DNA from 2 places in the Kitasatospora sp. NPDC028055 genome. Region 2 is predicted to be linked to the other one. Evidence: predicted binding sites of a transcription regulator. Region 2 holds the regulator's gene; the other holds the start of a gene.

Region 1 (4,412 bases), on a different contig from region 2:
GTGGTGGCCTGCGCGATCGAGGCGGCCCGGGCGTTCGGCTACACCACGCTGTCCTGCTCGTCGACCGGCAACCTGGCCGGTGCGGTGGGCGCGGCGGCGGCCCGGGCCGGGTTCCGCTCCTGCGTGTTCATCCCGCACGACCTGGAGCAGGGCAAGGTCGTGATGGCCGGGGTGTACGGCGGTGAGCTGGTCGGCATCGAGGGCAACTACGACGACGTGAACCGGTTCTGCTCGGAGCTGATCGGGGACCCGGCCGGCGAGGGCTGGGGCTTCGTCAACGTCAACCTGCGGCCGTACTACGGCGAGGGCTCCAAGACGCTGGCCTACGAGATCTGCGAGCAGCTCGGCTGGCGGCTGCCGGAGCAGATCGTCATCCCGATCGCCTCGGGCTCGCAGCTGACGAAGATCGACAAGGGTCTGCAGGAGCTGATCAAGCTGGGTCTGGTCGAGGACCGGCCGTACCGGATCTTCGGTGCCCAGGCGGAGGGCTGCTCGCCGGTGTCGGCGGCGTTCAAGGCCGGCCGGGACGTGATCAGGCCGGTGAAGCCGGACACCATCGCCAAGTCGCTGGCGATCGGCAACCCGGCGGACGGCCCGTACGTGCTGGACATCGCCCGGCGGACCGGCGGCGCGGTGGAGGACGTCACGGACGCGGAGGTGGTGGCGGCGATCCGGCTGCTGGCCCGGACCGAGGGGATCTTCGCCGAGACCGCGGGCGGGGTGACCGTCGGCGTGCTGAAGAAGCTCGTGGAGACCGGCCTGCTGGACCCCGCCAAGGAGACCGTCGCGATCAACACCGGGGACGGCCTCAAGACGCTGGACGCCGTCTCCGAGGCGGGCATGACCGCCGTCATCCGCCCGACGCTGGACTCCTTCCACGCCGCCGGCCTCGCGTCCGCCTGATCCACCCCCCACCCCGCTAGGAGAGTCATGAGCGCCACCGTCCGCATTCCCACCATCCTGCGCACCTACACCGGCGGCGAGGCCGAGGTGACCGCCGAGGGGGCCACCCTGGGCGAGGTCATCGCCGACCTGGAGCACAACCACGCGGGCATCGCGGCCCGGATCCTGGACGACACCGGCAAGCTGCGCCGCTTCGTCAACGTGTACGTGAACGACGACGACGTGCGGTTCGCCGACGGTCTGGCGACCGGGATCACGGACGGTGCGAGCGTTTCGATCATTCCGGCGGTGGCCGGCGGCTGCTGAGCCGTTCCCGCCGTTTCCCGGCCGTCCGCGCGTACGGAATTCCACTCTCCGTGCGTGCGGGCGGCCGCTTGCATTTCGGCGGGAATATTTTCGGTCGGAGTCGGAGTAGAGTGTGGCTCTGCTGGGAACAGGGCTTCCCCTTCCGGCACTGGGTGCTTCGCCGGAGCTCGTCCGGACGCTGAGACCGCCCCGGGGCCGGGGCCGTGAAACATGTCAGGCAGATGTCAGAATTCCTGCAGGCATTTGAGTAATTCGTCCGCTATGTCCGGCGCTGATTGCCGATTTTCTCCCGGTTTGTTCGCTCTTGTCTCTTGACGGGGCTGCGGAATTCCCGGCGGCTGACCCTGTTGCAGAGGGCGTCGATCCGGATACATTCAGCGGCGGTCGACGTAATCAGCCGCTCACGGAAGCCGTCCGGCGCCCCGCTGCGGAGGATTGCGGCGTGCACGGCTGCGCCCAGGGGGGGTTCCCCGGGCCGGCCTTCAAACCAGACCCGGGCCCGCGACCTGCGGGCCCGTGAAGGGCCAGCACAGCACTAGGGGAGTTCGGAATGGCTCAGGGCACCGTCAAGTGGTTCAACGCGGAGAAGGGCTACGGCTTCATCGCGGTCGACGGTGGTGCGGACGTCTTCGTCCACTACAGCGCGATCCAGATGGACGGCTACCGCACCCTCGAGGAGGGCCAGCGGGTCGAGTTCGAGATCTCCCAGGGACAGAAGGGCCCGCAGGCGGACATGGTCCGCGCGGCGGTCTGACCTCTTCCGGCACCCAGGAGCTCGGCGCGGCCCACGGCTGGTGACCACTCGCTTCTCGACGGGCCCGTACGACACGCGTCGTACGGGCCCGTTCGCGTTCCCCGGGCGGGCCGTCCGGGCTCCCGCGCGGGGGCGGACGGTGGCTCGCGGGTCGGTCATTGGGCTTGCACTCGACCACCCGGAGTGCTAATCATTGGCGTTAGCACTCACAGTGTGAGAGTGACAGCGGACCGGGTCGGTGAGGCCCCCGGGAGCGGTAGGGGAATGGACCTCCGCGCACCAGGGCCGTCCGTCGCGGGCACCCCTTGGTCCGAGCAGTCGACCGTGTCCCGGAGGACCACTTCTGATGGCCAAGATCATCGCCTTTGATGAGGAAGCTCGCCGCGGCCTTGAGCGTGGCATGAACCAGCTCGCCGATGCAGTGAAGGTCACGCTCGGCCCCAAGGGTCGCAACGTCGTGCTGGAGAAGAAGTGGGGCGCCCCCACGATCACCAACGACGGTGTCTCCATCGCCAAGGAGATCGAGCTCGAGGACCCGTACGAGAAGATCGGTGCGGAGCTCGTCAAGGAGGTCGCCAAGAAGACGGACGACGTCGCGGGTGACGGCACCACCACCGCCACCGTGCTCGCCCAGGCCCTGGTTCGCGAGGGTCTGCGCAACGTCGCCGCCGGCGCCAACCCGATGGCCCTCAAGCGCGGCATCGAGAAGGCCGTCGCCGCCGTCTCGGACCAGCTGCTGGCCCAGGCCACCGACGTGGAGACCAAGGAGCAGATCGCCTCCACCGCCTCCATCTCCGCCGCCGACACCCAGATCGGCGAGCTCATCGCCGAGGCCATGGACAAGGTCGGCAAGGAAGGCGTCATCACCGTCGAGGAGAGCAACACCTTCGGTCTGGAGCTCGAGCTCACCGAGGGCATGCGCTTCGACAAGGGCTACATCTCCGCCTACTTCGCCACCGACCTGGAGCGGATGGAGGCGACCTTCGAGGACCCGTACATCCTCATCGCCAACTCCAAGATCGGCTCGATCAAGGACCTGCTCCCGCTGCTGGAGAAGGTCATGCAGAGCGGCAAGCCGCTCGTCATCATCGCCGAGGACGTCGAGGGCGAGGCCCTGTCGACCCTGATCGTCAACAAGATCAAGGGCGTCTTCAAGTCCGTCGCCGTCAAGGCCCCGGGCTTCGGCGACCGCCGCAAGGCCATGCTCGGCGACATCGCCGTCCTCACCGGCGGCACCGTGATCTCCGAGGAGGTCGGTCTCAAGCTGGAGAACGCCGGCCTGGACCTCCTGGGTGGCGCCCGCAAGGTCGTCATCACCAAGGACGAGACCACCATCGTCGACGGTGCCGGTGACAGCGACCAGGTCGCCGGCCGCGTGAACCAGATCCGCGCCGAGATCGAGAACAGCGACTCGGACTACGACCGCGAGAAGCTCCAGGAGCGCCTCGCCAAGCTGGCCGGCGGCGTGGCCGTCATCAAGGCCGGCGCGGCCACCGAGGTGGAGCTCAAGGAGCGCAAGCACCGCATCGAGGACGCCGTCCGCAACGCCAAGGCCGCCGTCGAGGAGGGCATCGTCGCCGGTGGTGGCGTCGCGCTGCTGCAGGCCGGTGTCGCCTTCGACAAGCTGGAGCTGGAGGGCGACGAGGCCACCGGTGCCAACATCGTCCGCGTGGCGCTGGAGGCCCCGATCAAGCAGATCGCGACCAACGCCGGCCTGGAGGGTGGCGTCGTGGTGGAGAAGGTGCGCAACCTCCCCGCCGGTCACGGCCTGAACGCCGCCACCAACGAGTACGTCGACCTGATCGCCGAGGGCATCATCGACCCGGCCAAGGTCACCCGCTCCGCGCTGCAGAACGCCGCCTCCATCGCGGCGCTGTTCCTCACCACCGAGGCCGTCATCGCCGACAAGCCGGAGAAGGCCGCCGCGGCCGCCGGCGGCGGCATGCCGGGCGGTGACATGGACTTCTGATCCTGATCGGACTCCGATCGGATCGGCTGATCCTCGTCCGCGTGGGCGGTTCCCTTCGGGGGGCCGCCCACGCGGCGTTTCGGGCGCGGGCCGCTCCGGCCTCGGGCCTGTGTTTTGAACCCATGGGCGGGCCGCGGAGAATGGACGGATGGCTTCCGATGACATCGAGACCGCCCTGCACAACGCCCGGGCCCTGATCCTGGCCGACCTCACCGCGCGGGACGTGGCGGACGCCGCCGTCGTCTCGCTGGTGGAGCAGGCCGTCACCCACCGCCGCTGGTGGCTGGAGCAGTGGCCGGACGGCACCGACTACGTGCTCGGGCTGGTCGCCCAGGACGTCCAGGACGCGCTGCTGGAGGCGTACGGCCGGTGGCCGCTGTGCACCACCTGCGCGGCCGACGGGGACCCGCACGCGCTGGGCGTGGAGCCCGAGTTGGGGCCGGAGCCGCACTGGGTGTGCGGCAAGCAGGGGGCCGTGGT
Region 2 (4,412 bases):
CGATCGAGCCGGAGGCGGTGCGGGCGGGGGTGCGCGGCGCGGCCGGGGCGGCCGGGCGCACCAGGGTGACCACCCTGCCCTCCAGCAGGAAGCCGCGCGGCACCAGCGGGAAGACCCGGTGCTTGCCGAAGCGGTCCTCCAGGGTGACGGTGAACCCCTCCGCGGTCCGCTCGCAGCGCACCACCGCCCCGCAGTAGCCGGTGGCCGCCTCCTCGACCACCAGGTCCCGCTCGGCCGGCACCTCGGGTGCGGGCTGCTGCTTCTTCCACGGCGGGGTGAGGTCCGGTCCGTACTGGTGGCTGTGCATGGGGCGATTTTACGGACGGGGTGTCAGAGACCCGGCGCGCCCCAGACCGGGAACCAGCGGCTGAGGTCCTTCTCCAGCCGCAGGTCGTTCCCCAGCATCGCGTTCACCTGGAGCTCCAGCGGGCTGTTGCGCCGCTCGCCGCCGCCGGGCATCGGGGCGAAGGGGTAGAAGGTGCCGCGCTTGTAGAGGTAGACCAGGGCCAGCGACTGGCCCTCGGCGTTGCGGAAGACGACCAGGGAGCAGAGCAGCTGCGGGCCGAAGCCGTTCGCCTCCAGTTCGCTGTTGACCGCGTGCAGGTCGTTGACCAGCTCCGGGAGTTCCTCGGGGGTGTGCCGGGTGAGCAGCCAGGAGTAGCCGTAGCCGTCCTTGGAGGCCTCCACCGGGACGCCGCCGCGCTCGGTGTCCGCGTCCAGCAGGGCCCGGACCTGCTGCTCCACCTGGACGAAGGCGGCGCCCTCGACGGCCGCGAAGCAGACCGAGCCGAGCCCGGTGGGGAGGAACCCGGCCCCGGCCTCCAGGGTGAGCGCGGCGGACGGCAGGCCGAACAGCTGGTCGAGGTCGGGCTTGACGGGCTTGGTGCGGCCGAACAGGGCGTCCAGGAATCCCACGGCGGTCCTCTCGGGCGGGGCAGGGCGGGGCGGGTCGGTGGGGGGTCAGCGGCCGAGCTGCTCGGAGATCTTCGCCAGCTGGGCCAGCCGCTTCTCCAGCGTCGGGTGGGTGGAGAGCAGCTGGGAGGCGGTCTCCCTGGCGCTCAGCGCCGGGGCGAAGTAGAAGGCGTTGTAGGGCTGGGCCTTGCGCAGGTCCTCGGTGGGGATGGCGGCGATCTGCCCGGTGACCTTGGTGAGCGCCGAGGCGAGGGCACTGGGCCGGCCGGTGAGCTGGGCGGCGGCCCGGTCGGCGGCCAGTTCGCGGTAGCGGGACAGCAGCCGGGTGAGCAGGAAGCTGATCGCGTAGACCACGATCGACACCAGCGGGATGACCAGCGCCGCGATGGCCGCGTTCTGGTCGTTGCTGTTGCGGTTGCCGCCCATGAACCCGCCGTACATCGCGACCCGGGTCATCGCCCCGGCGAGCACGCCCAGGAAGCCGGCGATGGTCATCACCGCGACGTCCCGGTGGGCGACGTGCGACAGCTCGTGCGCCAGGACGCCCTCCAACTCCTCGGGTTCCAGTCGGCGCAGCAGGCCGGTGGTGACGCACACCACGGCGTTCTGCGGGTTGCGGCCGGTGGCGAAGGCGTTCGGCATGTCGTTGTCGGCGACCGCCACGCGGGGCTTGGGCATGTCGGCCAGGGCGCAGAGCCGGTCGATGGTGCCGTGCAGCTGGGGGTACTGCTCCTCGGTCACCTGGTGGGCGCCCATGGCCCGCTCGGTGATCTTGTCGCTGAACCAGAACTGGGCCACGAACAGCCCGCCGGAGATCAGCACGATCAGCGGCCAGGCCCCGCGCAGCAGCGCGATCAGCAGGCCCGTGAAACCGACGTACAGCAGCCCGATCACGAACATCGTCCCGACCATGCGGCTGGTCAGGCCGCGGTCGGGCGCGAAACGGGTGTGCTGGCCCGAGCTCGACATCGCTTGCTCCTCCGTTCGCCGTCGCTTTCGATGCTGCCACCCGGACGGCCCCGGGGCACCACCCGTGCACGCGGAGTGTCGCGGTGGCCGTCCGGAACTGCGGGCAGGATCACCCCGGCCGGGCCGTTCCTGCGGTACGACCCGGGCCGTACACTGGCAGGTACGGTTTTGGCACTCGTGCGTGCAGAGTGCCAGGGTCGGGGCCCTCCCCGGAGCGGCTCGCAGCATCACAGACGGACAACGTGCGAAGACGGAGGTGCGTGCCCCATGGCCGGAGAGGTCCGCCAGCTGGACGACCGCAAGCTCGCCGTGCTGCGCGCGATCGTCCAGGACTACGTGGGCACCGAGGAGCCGGTCGGCTCCAAGGCCCTGGTGGAGCGGCACAACCTCGGGGTGTCCCCGGCCACCGTGCGCAACGACATGGCGGCGCTGGAGGAGGAGGGGTACATCCACCAGCCGCACACCAGCGCCGGGCGGATCCCCACTGACAAGGGCTACCGGCTGTTCGTCGACAAGCTCGCCGAGATCAAGCCGATGAGCTCCCCGGAGCGCCGGGCGATCCGGCACTTCCTGGACGGCGCCGTCGACCTGGACGACGTGGTCACCCGTACGGTGCGGCTGCTCGCCCAGTTGACCCGCCAGGTCGCCGTGGTGCAGTACCCCTCGCTGACCCGCTCCACCGTCCGGCACATCGAGTTGGTGGCGCTGGCCCCGGCCAAGGTGATGCTGGTGCTGATCACCAACACCGGCCGGGTCGAACAGCGGATGGTCGACTGCCCGGGCACGGTCGGCGAGACGGTCCTGGCGGACCTGCGCTCGCGGATCAACACCCGGGCGGCCGGCCAGCGGCTGCCGGACGTCCCGGGGCTCCTGGAGGAGCTCCCGGCGGCCTTCGAGGCGGCCGACCGGCCGACCGTCAGCACGGTCCTGGCGACGCTGTTCGAGGCGCTCGCCGAGCAGAACGAGGAACGGATCATGCTGGCCGGCACCGCCAACCTGACCCGCTTCGGGCACGACTTCCCGCTCACCATCCAGCCGGTGCTGGAGGCCCTGGAGGAGCAGGTCGTCCTGCTCCGCCTCCTGGGTGAGACCACGGACGCCGCGATGACGGTCCGGATCGGGCGGGAGAACGCCTACGAAGGGCTGAATTCCACCTCGGTCGTTTCGGTCGGCTACGGTTCGGGCGACGAGAGTGTGGCCAAACTGGGTGTGATCGGTCCGACCCGGATGGACTACCCGGGCACAATGGGGGCGGTGCGGGCGGTGGCACGGTACGTGGGCCAGATCCTGGCCGAGTCGTAGCACACCGCCGGCCGTTGGATTCGCAACGGCCGGCGTCCAGTCGCAGCACTACTACAGGCGGAACAAGCGGAGCATTTGGTGGCCACGGACTACTACGCGGTACTCGGCGTCCGACGGGATGCGGGGCAGGACGAGATCAAGAAGGCGTTCCGGCGCCTGGCACGCGAACTGCACCCGGACGTCAACCCGGACCCGAAGACGCAGGAGCGGTTCAAGGAGATCAACGCCGCCTACGAGGTGCTCTCCGACCCGCAGAAGCGCCAGGTCTACGACCTGGGCGGCGACCCGCTGTCGCCGGGCGGCGGCGGTGGCGCGGGCGGCTTCGGCGCCGGCGCGGCGGGCTTCGGCTTCTCCGACATCATGGACGCCTTCTTCGGCGCCGCGGCCGGCCAGCGCGGCCCGCGCTCGCGCACCCGCCGCGGCCAGGACGCCATGATCCGGCTGGAGATCACCCTGGAGGAGGCCGCCTTCGGCACCACCAAGGAACTCCAGGTCGACACCGCCGTCACCTGCACCACCTGCAACGGCGAGGGCGCGGCCCCCGGCACCTCGGCCCAGACCTGCGACATGTGCCGCGGCAAGGGCGAGGTGTCCCAGGTCACCCGCTCGTTCCTGGGCCAGGTCATGACCTCCCGCCCGTGCCCGCAGTGCCAGGGCTTCGGCACCGTGGTGCCGACCCCCTGCCCCGAGTGCGCCGGCGACGGCCGGGTGCGGGCCCGCCGCACCCTGACCGTGAAGATCCCGGCCGGTGTGGACAACGGCACCCGGATCCAGCTGGCCGGCGAGGGCGAGGTCGGCCCCGGCGGCGGCCCGTCCGGCGACCTGTACGTCGAGATCGCCGAGACCACCCACGCGGTCTTCCAGCGGCGCGGGGACGACCTGCACTGCACCGTCACCATCCCGATGACGGCGGCCGCGCTCGGCACCCAGGTGCCGCTGCAGACCCTGGACGGGCTGGAGGAGGTCGACATCCGGCCCGGCACCCAGTCCGGCCAGTCGATCCCGCTGCACGGCCGGGGCATCACCCACCTGCGCGGCGGCGGCCGGGGCGACCTGATAGTGCACGTCGAGGTGCAGACGCCCACCAAGCTCGACGCCGAGCAGGAGGAGCTGCTGCGCCGGCTCTCGCTGCTGCGCGGCGAGGAGCGGCCGTCCGGCCAGTTCGCGCCGGGCCAGCAGGGCCTGTTCTCGCGCCTGAAGGACGCCTTCAACGGCCGGTAGTCGTCCAT

What was found. The regulator HrcA, encoded in region 2, represses chaperone genes, less so after heat shock. The targets are predictions, from matches to a motif close to TTNGCACTCNGNNNNNCNGAGTGCNAA.
Region 1: the regulator HrcA is predicted to act here: its motif matches at 2,127-2,153, upstream of groL (chaperonin GroEL).

What each region holds. Positions count from the first base shown of each region.
Region 1 is NZ_JBEZXE010000073.1:23,662-28,073, reverse strand. It holds gene thrC (threonine synthase) at 1-903, shown strand, start outside; gene AB0F71_RS37675 (MoaD/ThiS family protein) at 931-1,209, shown strand; gene AB0F71_RS37670 (cold-shock protein) at 1,760-1,963, shown strand; gene groL (chaperonin GroEL) at 2,310-3,932, shown strand; gene AB0F71_RS37660 (hypothetical protein) at 4,081-4,412, shown strand, end outside.
Region 2 is NZ_JBEZXE010000002.1:437,263-441,674, reverse strand. It holds gene AB0F71_RS05915 (DUF3097 domain-containing protein) at 1-307, opposite strand, end outside; gene AB0F71_RS05910 (hypothetical protein) at 331-915, opposite strand; gene htpX (zinc metalloprotease HtpX) at 961-1,881, opposite strand; gene hrcA (heat-inducible transcriptional repressor HrcA) at 2,149-3,183, shown strand; gene dnaJ (molecular chaperone DnaJ) at 3,262-4,404, shown strand.